Regions from separate parts of the Micromonospora sp. NPDC048040 genome, predicted to be linked through region 3. Evidence: riboswitches for the same ligand, from Rfam matches in the RefSeq annotation. Region 3 holds a riboswitch; each other region holds the start of a gene.
What was found. Region 3 has a riboswitch for cobalamin ahead of bluB (5,6-dimethylbenzimidazole synthase). Riboswitches for the same ligand answer to the same signal wherever they lie in the genome.

Region 1 (4,119 bases), on a different contig from region 3:
CCTCGGGCAGCGCCAGCCGCTGGCCCGGCGCGGCGAGCAGCGCCTGCTCGTCGAGGCCGTACGCGGCGGCGAGGGCCTGGCGCAGGCCGGGCAGGGCGCGGGCGCCGCCCCAGACCTGCGGGGCGCGCAGCACAGCGAGGACGAGGTTGACCCGGGGCTCGCCGGTGGGCGCGGCGGCGAGGATGTGCAGGCCGTCGCGGATCTGCACGTCCTTGACCTCGCAGAGGTACCCGTCGAGGTGCAGCACGAAGTCGTCGAAGTCCTCGGCGGCCGGCATGTCCTCGGCGTGCAGGTCGTGGTGCAGCTCGGCGGCGCGCACCAGGGCCCAGATCTGCGCCTGCACGGTGGGCACCTTGGCGGGGTCGAGCGCCTGCACGGTGGCGTACTCGTCGAGGAGTTGCTCCAGCTTCGCCAGGTCGCCGTACGTCTCGGCGCGGGCCATCGGCGGCACCAGGTGGTCGACGACGACGGCGTGCGCGCGGCGCTTGGCCTGGGTGCCCTCGCCGGGGTCGTTGACGATGAACGGGTAGACCAGCGGCAGGTCGCCGAGGACGGCGTCGGGGGCGCAGTCGGCGGCCAGCCCGAGACCCTTGCCGGGCAGCCACTCCAGGGTGCCGTGCTTGCCCAGGTGCACCACCGCGTCCGCGCCGAAGCCGCCGTCGGTGGCGGGCGCGGCCAGCCAGCGGTACGCGGCCAGGTAGTGGTGGCTGGGCGGCAGGTCCGGGTCGTGGTAGATGGCGATCGGGTTCTCGCCGAAGCCGCGCGGCGGCTGGATCAGCAGCACCACGTTGCCGAAGCGCAGCCCGGCCAGCACGATGTCCCCGCCGTCGGTGTAGAGCCCGCCGGGCGGCTCCCCCCAGTGGGCGAGCATCCGCTCCCGCAGCTCCGCCGGCGCCTGGTCGAACCAGCGCCGGTACGTCCCCCCGGGCACCCGCGCCTCGGCGGCGGCGAGCTGTTCCGGGGTGAGCCACTCGACGTCGTGTCCCCCGGCGGCGATGAGGGCGTGGATGAGCGCGTCCCCGTCGTCGGGCACCGGGGCGTCGCCGAGGTGGTAGCCGGCCTCGGCGAGGGCGGCCAGCAGCCGGACCGCCGAGGCCGGGGTGTCCAGGCCGACGGCGTTGCCGACCCGGGAGTGCTTCGTCGGGTAGGAGCTGAGCACGACCGCGAGCCGCTTGTCGGCGTTGGGCACGTGCCGCAGCCGGGCGTGCCGCACGGCGATGCCGGCCACCCGGGCGGCCCGCTCCGGGTCGGCGACGTAGCCGGAGAGCCCGTCGGCGTCGATCCGCTTGAACGAGAACGGCACGGTGACGATCCGGCCGTCGAACTCGGGGATGGCCACCTGCATCGCGGCGTCCAGCGGGGACAGTCCGGCGTCGCTGCCGGCCCACTGCTCGCGGGTGCTGGTGAGGCAGAGCGCCTGGATCACCGGCACGTCGAGGGCGGCGAGCGCCCCCACGTCCCAGGCGTCCTCGTCGCCCCCGCCGGAGGCGTCGGCGGCGACCGTGCCGCCGGCGGCGAGCACGGTGACCAGCAGGGCGTCGCAGCGGCCGAAGAGCCCGAGCGGTCCCGCGCCGGCGGTGAGGCCGCGCAGCGAGCCGCAGAAGATCGGTAGCGGGTTGCCGCCGGCCGCGTCGACGGCGTCGGCGAGGGCGTCGACGAAGCCGGTGTTGCCGGCGAGGGCGTGCGCCCGGTAGAAGACGATCCCGACGGTCGGCCGGTCGGGCCGCACGGGACGGTCACCGTGGACGCCGTACGTCGGGGTCGGCGCGGGCGGGGCGAACCCCTCGCCGGTGAGCAGCACCGTGTCGGAGAGGAACCGGGCGAGCTGGGCGAGGTTCCCGGGGCCGCCCTCGACCAGGTAGGCCAGCGCCTGGGTGGCCACCCCGGCGGGGACGGTGGAGGCCGCCATCAGTTCCGCGTCCGGCAGGGCCTCGCCGCTGAGCACGACCGTGGGCACGCCGGAGGCCAGCACCGTGGCGAGCCCGTCCGGCCACGCCTGCCGGCCGCCGAGCAGGCGTACGACCGCGAGGTCCACGCCGTCGAGCAGCGCGGGCACGGCGTCGGCGGCGACCCGGGCGGGGTTGGCGAGGCGGTAGTCGGCGCCGCTGGCGCGGGCGGCGAGCAGGTCGGTGTCGGCGGTGGACAGCAGCAGGATGCGCACGGACGGCTCCGGAGAGTGACGCCCGGATCGACGCGAGGACGATCGGGCGGTACGAGGGGTGGGCGCGGTTCAGCGGGTACGGCGGGCCGGGAAGCGGCTCACCGGCGGGCCGGCGGGGTCGGGCGGCGCGGTGCGGGCGTCAGGGACGGGCGACGCGTCCGACCGCTGCGGGGCGGCCGGGGGCGGGCACACCACGGCCGGCCGGACGCGCGGCGCGGCGGCCGGACGGGGCTGCGGAAACGCGGCTGCTCGCCGGCGCGCTGGCGCGGCCGGGCACGATGCGACGATGATCGTCGATGGCGGAGACGCGGTGCGTCATCGGGTCCTCCTCGGGTGTCCACGCCCTGGGGTCACTCCCGACGGCCGAAGTATCCTGGCTCCCGGATCGACGCTCACCCCCGGTCTTCCAACCGCGCACGCACGGCCGTGACTCACGAGGGGGGATCGCTCCCCGGTGACAGTGGCGGGACCGCGCCGGAATCGCACCGGCTTCCTTCACTGCCGTCAGGCCGCGAATGCTGCCACACCCCCGGTCCCCAGGTCAACGCGACGGGATCGGACGCCGACCCGCCGGGCCGGCGCGGCGTGCGCGACGGTCGACGTCACCTCACCGGTCGGCGAGCCCCGACTCGTAGCCCGCGATCACCAGTTGCGCCCGGTCGCGGACGCCCAGCTTCGTCAGCAACCGGCCGATGTGCGTCTTGACGGTGCCCCGGCTGAGGTGCAGGTGCTGCTCGATCTCGGTGTTGGACATCCCACGGGTGATCAACGTCAACACCTCCCGCTCCCGCGGGGTCACCCCGTCGAGCCGTCCCGGCACCCGTCGGGCCGCCGGCATCCGGGTGAACTCGGCGATGAGCCGACGGGTGACGCTGGGGGCCAGCAGCGCCTCGCCCGCGGCGACCACCCTGATCGCGTCGAGCAGCCGGACGGGGGACGTGTCCTTGAGCAGGAAGCCGCTCGCCCCGGCCCGCAGCGCCCGGTACACGTGATCGTCGAGGTCGAAGGTGGTGAGGACGAGCACCCGGGGCGCGTCCCGGCCGGCGGTGACCTGCTCGGTGGCGGTGATGCCGTCCATCTCGGGCATCCGGACGTCCATCAGCACCACCTCGGGCGCGTACGTCCCCGCGAGTTCGACGGCCGCCCGGCCGGTGCCCGCCTCGGCCACCACGGTCATTCCCGGGGTGGCGTCGACCAGCAGCCGGAGGGTGCCGCGCAGCAGCACGTCGTCGTCGGCCAGGAGCACGCGTACGGGCTCACCCATCGTCCGACACCGCCGGAGTGAACGGCAGCCGGGCGCGCACGGCGAAGCCGCCGCCGGGCTCGACGCCGGCCTCCAGGGCACCGCCGTGCATCACGGCACGCTCGCGCATGCCCCGCAGCCCGTGGCCGGGCGGCCCGACGGCGCGCCCCGACCCCCCGTCGTCGACGACGGCGACCGCCAGCACCCCGGGCTCGACCGCCACGGCGAGCCGACAGCGGGTCGGGCCGGCGTGGCGCAGCACGTTGGTGAGCGCCTCCTGCACGATGCGGTACGCCGAGGCCTGCACGGCCGCGGGCACCCGGGTCAGGTCGGCCGCCCCGTCGACGTCGACGGTGACACCGGCGGACCGGACGGCCTCGACCAGCCGGTCGAGTTCGGCGAAGCTCGGCGCGGTGTCGGCCGGGTCGCGCAGCGCGCCGAGCACGACCCGGATGTCGTCGAGCGCGCTCCGGCTGACCCGCTCGATCGTGCCCAGGGCGGCCCGGCCCTGCTCGGGATGGCTGTCCGCCAGGTGGTTGGCGACGGCCGCCTTCATGGCGATCAGGCTGAGGCTGTGCCCGACCACGTCGTGGATGTCCCGGGCGATGCGCAACCGTTCCTCGGCCACCGCCTGGTCGGCACGCGACGCGGCGAGTTGGGCGACGTGACGTCGACGGGCGCGCACCGCGCGGGCGAGCGCCCACGAAGCGGCGAC
Region 2 (4,119 bases), on a different contig from region 3:
GGCAGGCGCAGCCGCCAGACGATGTGCTCGCGCAGCAGCGGCACGTCGGCGTGGGCCAGGCCCAGGCGGTCGGCCACGACGGCCCAGACCGTCGACACGGGGATGTCGGCCGGCCCGACGGTGACGGCCGCCCCGATCGACACGACCAGGCCCGCCAGCAGCGTGACCAGCAGCGCGACTGTGCCCACGGGACGGACGGGCCGGCCGCGCCGGACCCCGGAGGCGGTGGCGCCGGGGTCCGCGCCGGCCCGACCGCGCACGGCGCGGCGACGGGCCGCGGCGAGACGGTGGGCCACGGCGGTACGGCGCGCCACGGCGGTCAGCGGTCCGCTCCGGCGGGAAGCTGCGCCACCCCCGCGGCGAGCGCCTCGACGCCGAGCACCGCCCGCACCCCGGCGGAGGTGGACGAGAACGGGACGACGACGAACCGCTGCCCGGCCACCGCGGGCAGATCCTTGAGGGTGGGGTGCCGGGCCAGGAACGCCTGCTTCGCGGCGGCCGGGTCCCAGGTCGCGTCGACCAGCACGATCGCGTCGGGGTCGCGCGCGACGACGCTCTCCCAACTGGTGTCGGCCCAGCCGCCGGCAAGGTCGCCGAGGGCGTTGTCGACCCCGACCGCCGACATGATCATGTTGGGGCTGCCGCAGCAGGCGCCCACGCTCGGGGCGTCGGTGCCGGCGTCCCACCAGAGCACGGAGACGTCCCCCGTGCCGTCGAGCCTGGCGGCAGCGGCGGCGATCCGGGTGCGGTGGTCGGCGATGAGCCTCTCGGCCCGCTCCGGCACCCCGAAGACGGCCGCGACGTCCCGGATCTCGGCGAACACGTCCTCGACGGTGAGCTTCCCCGGCCGGTGCTGCTTCGGGCACCCGGCGGGTGAGAGGTAGGTGCCGATGCCGAGCCCCGCCAGGGCGGCCCGGTCGCCGACGCCCTCGTCACCGAAGGCGCTGTGGAACGAGGCGTAGACGAAGTCCGGCGCCGTCTCCAGGAGTTTCTCCTTGGCCGGGTACTTTCCGGACAGCACCGGCACCGATGCGTACGCGGCGGCGTGCTCGGGCAGGATCGCGTCGTCCAGGTACGCCGTGCCGGCCATGCGGTCGGCCAGGCCGAGCGCCAGCATGATCTCGGTGGCGGGCTGGTTCAGCGTGACCGCCCGCTGGGGCGGGGCGGCGACGGTGACCGGCGTGCCGCAGTTGGTCAGGGTGGCCGGCGCGCCGGATGCCGGGGCGGGGTCGTCGTCCGTGGCGCAGGCGCCGAGCAGGACGAGGAGGACGGACAGGGGCGCGGCTACGCGCCGGGACAGGGTGGACCGCACAGCGCGTACGCGCATCGGGACCGCCTTCCAGCACCTCGTGGACGGGTCATCGCAGTGCCGTGGCCGGTCTCCTGGCTGACGGGAGGTGCGTCCGTGGCCGGCCTTCCCAGGCGTGCGACACGCCCAGTGACCTCTGACGACGAGGGCCGCGGACTTCCCGATCACAGTGGCGAGGGCCGCACCGGTCTTCCACCGGCTTCCCGAACACCACGGCAGCGTCACCCTAGCCTGCGCCCGACCCCGAATGCCACGGTGACGAATGCCATGGAGCGGCCTTTCTCACCACTGTGGACGGTGCGGCGCGCGGCGGTTCACCCTTCCGGCGGGGGCGGAAGGTCGACGACCCGGGTCGCCCAGCGGGCCATCAGGGCCGGGTCGTGGGTGATCAGCAGGGCCCCGGCGCCGTGCTGTCGCTGGTAGTCGGTGATGACGGCGGCGAGGTGGGCCTGGGTGGAGGCGTCGAGCATGGCGGTGGCCTCGTCGCAGAGCAGGTAGGCCGGCCGGTGCACGAGCGCCCGGGCGAGGCAGGCCCGTTGCAGCTGCCCGTCGCTGACCGCGTGCGGGCGGCGGGCGAGCAGGTCCGTGGTGAGGCCGACGAGGTCGGCCAGCTCGGCCGCGCGGGCCCTGGCCTGCTCGGCCGGCACGCCGGTGGCGCGGAGCGGTTCGGCGACGATGTCCGCGAGGCTGAGCCGCGGGTCGGTGGCGGCGCGTGGGCTCTGGAACAGGATCGCGACGCGGGTGCGGACGGCCGCCGGCAGCCGGTGGCGGACTCCGGCGACCCGGTGACCGTCGAGGGTGACGTGCCCGGCGTCGGGGGCGTGCAGCAGGGCGAGTACCCGGGCCAGGGTGGACTTGCCGCTGCCCGAGGGCCCGCGCAGCCCGACCGTCTCGCCGGGGGCGACGTGCAGGTCGACGCGGTCGAGGACGCGCTGCCGACCGTAGGCGACGGTGACCTGGTGGGCGGCGAGCGCGGTGGCGGTCGCCTCCGGTCCGACGTGTTGACGGGTGGCCGTGGTCGTGGTCATGCCGGCGCTCCGACGGGCAGCGGGTGGTGGCAGGCGACCTGGCCGGAGCCGTCCACGACCGGGGTGGGCGGCGTGCGGCAGATGTCGGTGGCGCGGTCGCAGCGCGGGGCGAAGGCGCAGCCGGCGGGCAGGTCGGTGAGCATCGGCGGGTGGCCGGGCACGGGGCGGAACGCCCGCTCGGGCAGGGCGTCGAGCAGGCCGGCGGTGTAGGGGTGGGCGGGCGCGGCGAACAGCGCCTCGGTGGGCCGGCGCTCGACGACCCGGCTGGCGTACATGACGGCGACGGTGTCGGCGACGCGGCGGGCGGCGGCCAGGTCGTGGGTGATGAGCAGGACGGCGTTGCCGGCGTCGCAGCGGCGGCGCAGCAGGTCGAGGGTGTGGTCGGCCAGGGGCCGGTCGAGGCCGGTGGTGGGTTCGTCGGCGAGCAGCAGCGGCGGGTCGGGGGCGAGCGCGAGGGCGGTGGCCAGGCGTTGCGCCATGCCGCCGGACAGCTCGTGGGGGTGGCGGTCGAGGTCGGCGGGGGCGAGCCCGACGTCGGCGGCGACCCGCTCGGCCGCCGAGGGCGCGTCGCGGCGGGCGTGCCCGTGGGCGCGCAGGGTCTCCGCCAGCAGCCGCCGGCCGGTGCGTACGGGGGTCAGCGCGGTGGCGGGGCTCTGCGGCACCAGCCCGACCGCGCGGCCGCGTACGGCGCGGGCGAGGTGGCGCTCGGTGCAGCCGATCAGGTCGACCTGGTCCCCGCCGGGCGGGCGCAGCCGGGCGTGGCCCGAGACGGTGGCGTTGCCGGGGAGCAGGCCGAGCAGGGCGTGGGCGAGCACCGACTTGCCGCAGCCCGACTCCCCCACCACGGCCACCAGTTCGCCGGGGTGGACGGTCAGGCGCAGGTCGGTGACGGCCCGCACCACGGCGTCGCGGAGCTGGAAGCGGACGGTCAGCCCGTCGACCTCCAGCAGCGCGGGGCGCGGGCCGGCGGCGGCGCCGGCCGTGGCGGGCGTGGCGTCGCCGGTGGCGGCGGTGCGGGCCGTGGCGGCGCGGGGCTCGCGGGTGGTGGTCACAGGTTCAGCTCCGCTCGTACGCGCGGGTCGAGGCGGTCGCGCCAGCGGCCGGTGAGGGTGGCCAGGGCCAGCGTGACGACGACGAGGAGGAGGCCGGGGACGAGGCTGGCCCACCAGGCGCCGGTGAGCAGGGACCGCTGCCCGTCGTTGATCATGTTGCCGATGGAGGCCAGGTGCGGGGGCAGGCCGAGACCGAGGAAGGACAGCGCGGTCTCGTGCCAGACGGCGTGCGGCACCATCAGCGTGGTGGCCAGGGCCAGCCGGGGCAGCACGTGCGGGAGCAGGTGCCGGGTGATCACCCGCGCGCGGCTGGCGCCGCCGGCGATCGCGGCGTCGACGAACGGCCGGGTGCGCAGGCTGAGCAGCTCGGAGCGGACGATGCGGGCGGTGGAGAGCCAGTGTGTCAGCCCGATCGACACGATCACCGCGCCGAGGCTGGGGCGCAGCATCGCGACGATGAAGATGCCCAGCAGCAGGTGCGGCAGCGCCGCGATGGTGTCGACCACCCGCATCAGCACCCGGTCGACCCAGCCGCCGAGGGTGCCGGCGACCGCCCCGACGAGGCCGCCGATCACGGTGGCCACGAGCGCGGCGACCGCGCCGACGAGCAGGGAGACGCGCAGGCCGTAGAGGCTGCGGTGGGCCACGTCGCGGCCCAGGTCGTCGGTGCCGGCCGGGTGCGCGGCCGAGGGCGCGAGCCGGGTACGCGCCAGGTCGACGGCGCTCTCGT
Region 3 (4,119 bases):
TCAGGGGAGGCGGGTTTCCAGCATGCCGTTGACGATGCGGGTGGGCAGGACCTGCTGGTCGTTGCCGGACGGCCCGTGCACGACCTCGCCGCCGTTGAGCCGGAACGTGCTGCCGTGCCACGGGCAGACCACGCACGCGTGCCCGTCGATCTCCTGCACCTCGCCCTCGCCGAGCGGGCCACTCTGGTGCGGACAGCGCTCCAGCATCACGGTGACCTCGTCGCCGTGCCGGTAGAGGATCACCGAGACGTCGTCGATCTCCCGAGTGATCAGCTTTCGCTGCGGCAGGGCGGACATGTCCGCGATCGAGTGCCAGCCGTCACTCATCCGGTGCAGCTCGGAAATGCTCTGGTTGACCTGCGCGCCCTGCTTGTACGCCAGGTGCCCGCCGATGTACGCCCCCATGCTCGCGGCGCTGAGCCCGAGGAAGCCGAGCGTACGGCCGAGGTTGTGCCGGCCGGTCATCCGGGCGGCCACGGAGCTGGCGTAGAACGCCAGGCCGACGCTGTTGGAGGCGGCGTGCACCAGGCCGATCCGGCGCTGGTCTCGGGCGAGGGCTGCCCAGTCGTTGAGCCCGGCGACCGCAGCCGGCAGGGCGCTGATGGTGCCCACCGCGCACAGCGTGGTGGCGGCGCGGCGCTGCCCCTGCATCAGGTCCAGCACGGCCGTGCTGAGCCACGCGCCGACCGGCACCTGCACCATCGCCGGGTGCAGCGGGTGCCCCAGCCAGACACCGTGCAGCAAGTCGCGAACGCGCCTTGGGCGGAGGGTGGCCTGGACGGCCCGCTGCAACCGGTCGCCGATCCGGTCCAGCGCGGAGGCCTGCTCGATCTTCGTCATGAGTGCTCGCACCCGGACCGACTTCCCGGCAGGAGCGACCGCAAACCGGTCTCCGGTGACGGATCCGCAGCGGTACGTGACGAGGCCCCTGCCGACCCGGAACCGGGCGGGCCCCGGCCGGATGGGGCCCACCCTCCGCGATGGTGCGGTCAGCGGTCCGGCGGCGTCCAGCGGTCGTGGTGGATCGCCTCGGCCAGCGGGCGCTTCTGCCGCCAGCCGTGCCGGGCCAGGTCGGGCACGGCCTCGAAGTGGGTGACCGGCCCGAGGCAGAGCCACGCCACCGGCCGTACGCCGTCGGGGATGCCGAGCAGCTCGGCCAGCCAGGGCTCCCGGTAGAACGACACCCACCCGACGCCGAGCCCCTCGGCGGTGGCAGCCAGCCAGAGGTTCTGGATGGCGAGGCAGGCCGAGTAGAGCCCGGTGTCGGCGATGGCGTGCCGCCCGAGCACGGCGGGGCCACCGCGGGCCGGGTCGTAGGTGACCACCACGGACAGGGTGGACTCCAGCACCCCGTCGATCTTGATGCGGGCGAACCGCTCGGCCGCCTCCCCGTCCAGGGTGGCGGCGAAGGTGTCCCGCTCGGTCAGGACGTGCTCGTGGAACCGGCGCCGCAACTCGGGGTCGCGGACGAGGACGAAGTCCCAGGGCTGGGAGTAGCCGACGCTCGGCGCGGCGTGCGCCGCGGTCAGGACGCGGTGGAGCGTCCCGTCGGGCACCGGCGCCCCGGTGAACTGGCCGCGGACGTCCCGGCGGCGATGGATGACGTCGTAGAGATCCAAGGCAGGCTCCCGCTGCGCTCGGCCCACGCTCCGGGCGTGGGCACGTGACCGCGAGGCCGGTCTTCGGACTCCCGGATCGACGCCTGGCCGTCCGCCTTCCCGGCCCGGGCGGGCCAGTGGCTGCGCTCTCGCGCGTGGACGGTGGCTCCCCGGTCACCGCGGCGGGCCCGTGCCGGATTCGCACCGGCTTCCCGATTCTCCCCGCTCGCGCGGGGCACCTCACATGATCGTGCCGCCCGGCATGCTAGCGCCGCGCCACCCGGACCCGCCGCCCCGCCGCCCGGCCGGACCCGCCAAGGGCCGGGCCCGACCGCCGGCCGGGCGTGGAAATCCGGTCGCGGGCCGCGCCGTCCGCGACCAGTGTGGTCCGGGTGTACGCACTCGCCTCCCGCCCGCTGCCGGCCGGCCACCCGGCGGCCCGGCTGACCGTCGCCCTCGGCCGGCCCCGGGCCGTGCCGCCGCCGCTGCTGATGCTGCTGGGCATGCTCTCCACGCAGGTCGGTGCGGCCGTCGCCAAGCAACTCTTCGGCAGCACCAGCGCCGGCGGTACGACCACGCTGCGGCTCGGCTTCGCCGCGCTGATCCTGCTGCTCGTGGCCCGGCCCGGGCTGCGGCTGGGCTGGCGCGCCGCCGGCCTGGTCGGGGCGTTCGGGCTCACCCTGGCGCTGATGAACCTCGCCTTCTACGCGGCGCTGCACCGGGTGCCGCTCGGCGTGGCGGTCACCATCGGTTTCGCGGGGCCGCTGCTGGTGTCGCTCGCCGGCAGCCGCCGGCCCGCCGACGTGGCGTGGGCGGTCCTGGCGGGCGGCGGGGTGCTGCTGATCAGCGGGCTCGGCGGGACCGGGGTGGACCGGGTGGGGCTGCTGCTGTGCGTCGCCATCGCGGTCGGCTGGGCCGGGTACGTACTGCTCGGCAAGGCGGTCAGCGCCCGCGTGCCGGGCAGCCAGGGTCTCGCGCTGGGGATGGCCGTCGCCGCGCTCGCCGTACTGCCGTTCGGGGTCGCCGGCAGCGGCACGGCGCTGCTCGATCCGTGGACCCTCGCGCTGGGCGTCGCGGTGGCACTGCTGTCGTCGGTGCTGCCGTACTCGGCCGAACTGGCCGCGCTGCGCCGGATGCCGGCCCGGGTCTTCGCGATCCTGCTCAGCCTGGAGCCGGCGATCGGCGCGCTGGTCGGGCTGGTCCTGCTGGGCGAGCTGCTGGCCTGGCCGCAGGCGGCCGGTGTGGCGTGCGTGGTCGGCGCCGCGCTGGGCGCGACCCTGGTCCGCCCCCGCGCCACGAAGGCGCGCTGACGCCCCCTGGCGCCGCCGGCACCACCGGGGCATGCTGTGCCGATGGGCGTACGCGTCGAGCACGACGGGCCGGTGACCACGGTGATCCTGGACCGGCCGGCGGCCCGCAACGCGGTCGACGGGCCGACGGCCCGGGCCCTGGCCGACGCGTTCCGCGCCTTCGAGGCCGACCCCGACGCGGCGGTGGCCGTACTCTGGGGCGCCGGCGGCACGTTCTGCGCGGGGGCCGACCTGAAGGCGATCGGCACCCCGAGCGGCAACCGGGTCGAGCCGGAGGGGGACGGCCCGATGGGCCCGACCCGGATGACGCTCGGCAAGCCGGTGATCGCCGCGATCTCCGGTCACGCCGTGGCCGGCGGGTTGGAGCTGGCGCTCTGGTGCGACCTGCGGGTCGCCGAGTCCGACGCGGTCCTCGGGGTGTTCTGCCGGCGCTGGGGGGTGCCGCTGATCGACGGGGGGACGGTCCGGCTGCCCCGGCTGATCGGCGAGAGCCGGGCGATGGACCTGATCCTCACCGGCCGGCCGGTGCCGGCCGAGGAGGCGTACGCGATGGGGCTGGTGAACCGGCTGGTCGCCCCGGGTGAGGCGCGGGCGGCGGCCGAGCGGCTGGCGGCCGAGATCGCCCGGCACCCGCAGACCTGCCTGCGCAATGACCGGGCCGCCGTGCTGGCCGGCGCGGGCCAGCCGGAGCCGGCGGCGCTGGCGACCGAGCTGGCGTACGGGATGGACTCGCTCGCCGCCGACGCGGCGGCCGGGGCGGCCCGGTTCGCCGCCGGCGCCGGGCGGCACGGCGCGGCCGTCTAGCGCTGGCGGCACGGCGCGGCCGGCTAGCGCTGGCGGCACGGCGCGGCCGGCTAGCGCAGGTGCCGCAGCGCGTCCTCGATGGCACGGTGGAACGTCGGGTAGGCGTAGATCATGTGCCGGAGCCGGGCCAGCGGCACGGCCGCGTGCACCGCCACCACCAGCCCGGAGAGCACCTCGCCGCCGGCCGGTCCGACCGACGTCGCGCCGACCAGCACGCCCTGGTCGGCGTCGGCGACCAGCTTGACGAAGCCCTCGTTGCCGCTCTTGTGGATCCAGCCGCGCGCCGACGACGACAGCTCGGCGAGGCCGACCTGCACGTTGATCCCGCGCTCGCGGGCCTGCCGTTCGGTGAGGCCGACCGCGCCGATCTCGGGGTCGGTGAAGGTGACCCGGGGCAGCGCGCGGTA

Region 1: linked by a shared signal. The riboswitch ahead of cobN (cobaltochelatase subunit CobN) and the one ahead of bluB (5,6-dimethylbenzimidazole synthase) in region 3 are both predicted to bind cobalamin.
Region 2: linked by a shared signal. The riboswitch ahead of ACZ6O2_RS07840 (ABC transporter substrate-binding protein) and the one ahead of bluB (5,6-dimethylbenzimidazole synthase) in region 3 are both predicted to bind cobalamin.

Annotation. Positions count from the first base shown of each region.
Region 1 is NZ_JBVJGT010000019.1:31,630-35,748, forward strand. It holds gene cobN (cobaltochelatase subunit CobN) at 1-2,161, opposite strand, end outside; cobalamin riboswitch at 2,528-2,657, opposite strand; gene ACZ6O2_RS19480 (response regulator transcription factor) at 2,769-3,425, opposite strand; gene ACZ6O2_RS19485 (sensor histidine kinase) at 3,418-4,119, opposite strand, start outside.
Region 2 is NZ_JBVJGT010000004.1:254,419-258,537, reverse strand. It holds gene ACZ6O2_RS07845 (FecCD family ABC transporter permease) at 1-296, opposite strand, end outside; gene ACZ6O2_RS07840 (ABC transporter substrate-binding protein) at 320-1,327, opposite strand; cobalamin riboswitch at 1,357-1,539, opposite strand; gene ACZ6O2_RS07835 (ABC transporter ATP-binding protein) at 1,624-2,337, opposite strand; gene ACZ6O2_RS07830 (ABC transporter ATP-binding protein) at 2,334-3,389, opposite strand; gene ACZ6O2_RS07825 (ABC transporter permease) at 3,386-4,119, opposite strand, start outside.
Region 3 is NZ_JBVJGT010000006.1:193,344-197,462, reverse strand. It holds gene ACZ6O2_RS10190 (Rieske (2Fe-2S) protein) at 1-840, opposite strand; gene bluB (5,6-dimethylbenzimidazole synthase) at 990-1,619, opposite strand; cobalamin riboswitch at 1,657-1,851, opposite strand; gene ACZ6O2_RS10180 (EamA family transporter) at 1,991-2,908, shown strand; gene ACZ6O2_RS10175 (crotonase/enoyl-CoA hydratase family protein) at 2,951-3,712, shown strand; gene ACZ6O2_RS10170 (dihydrolipoyl dehydrogenase family protein) at 3,763-4,119, opposite strand, start outside.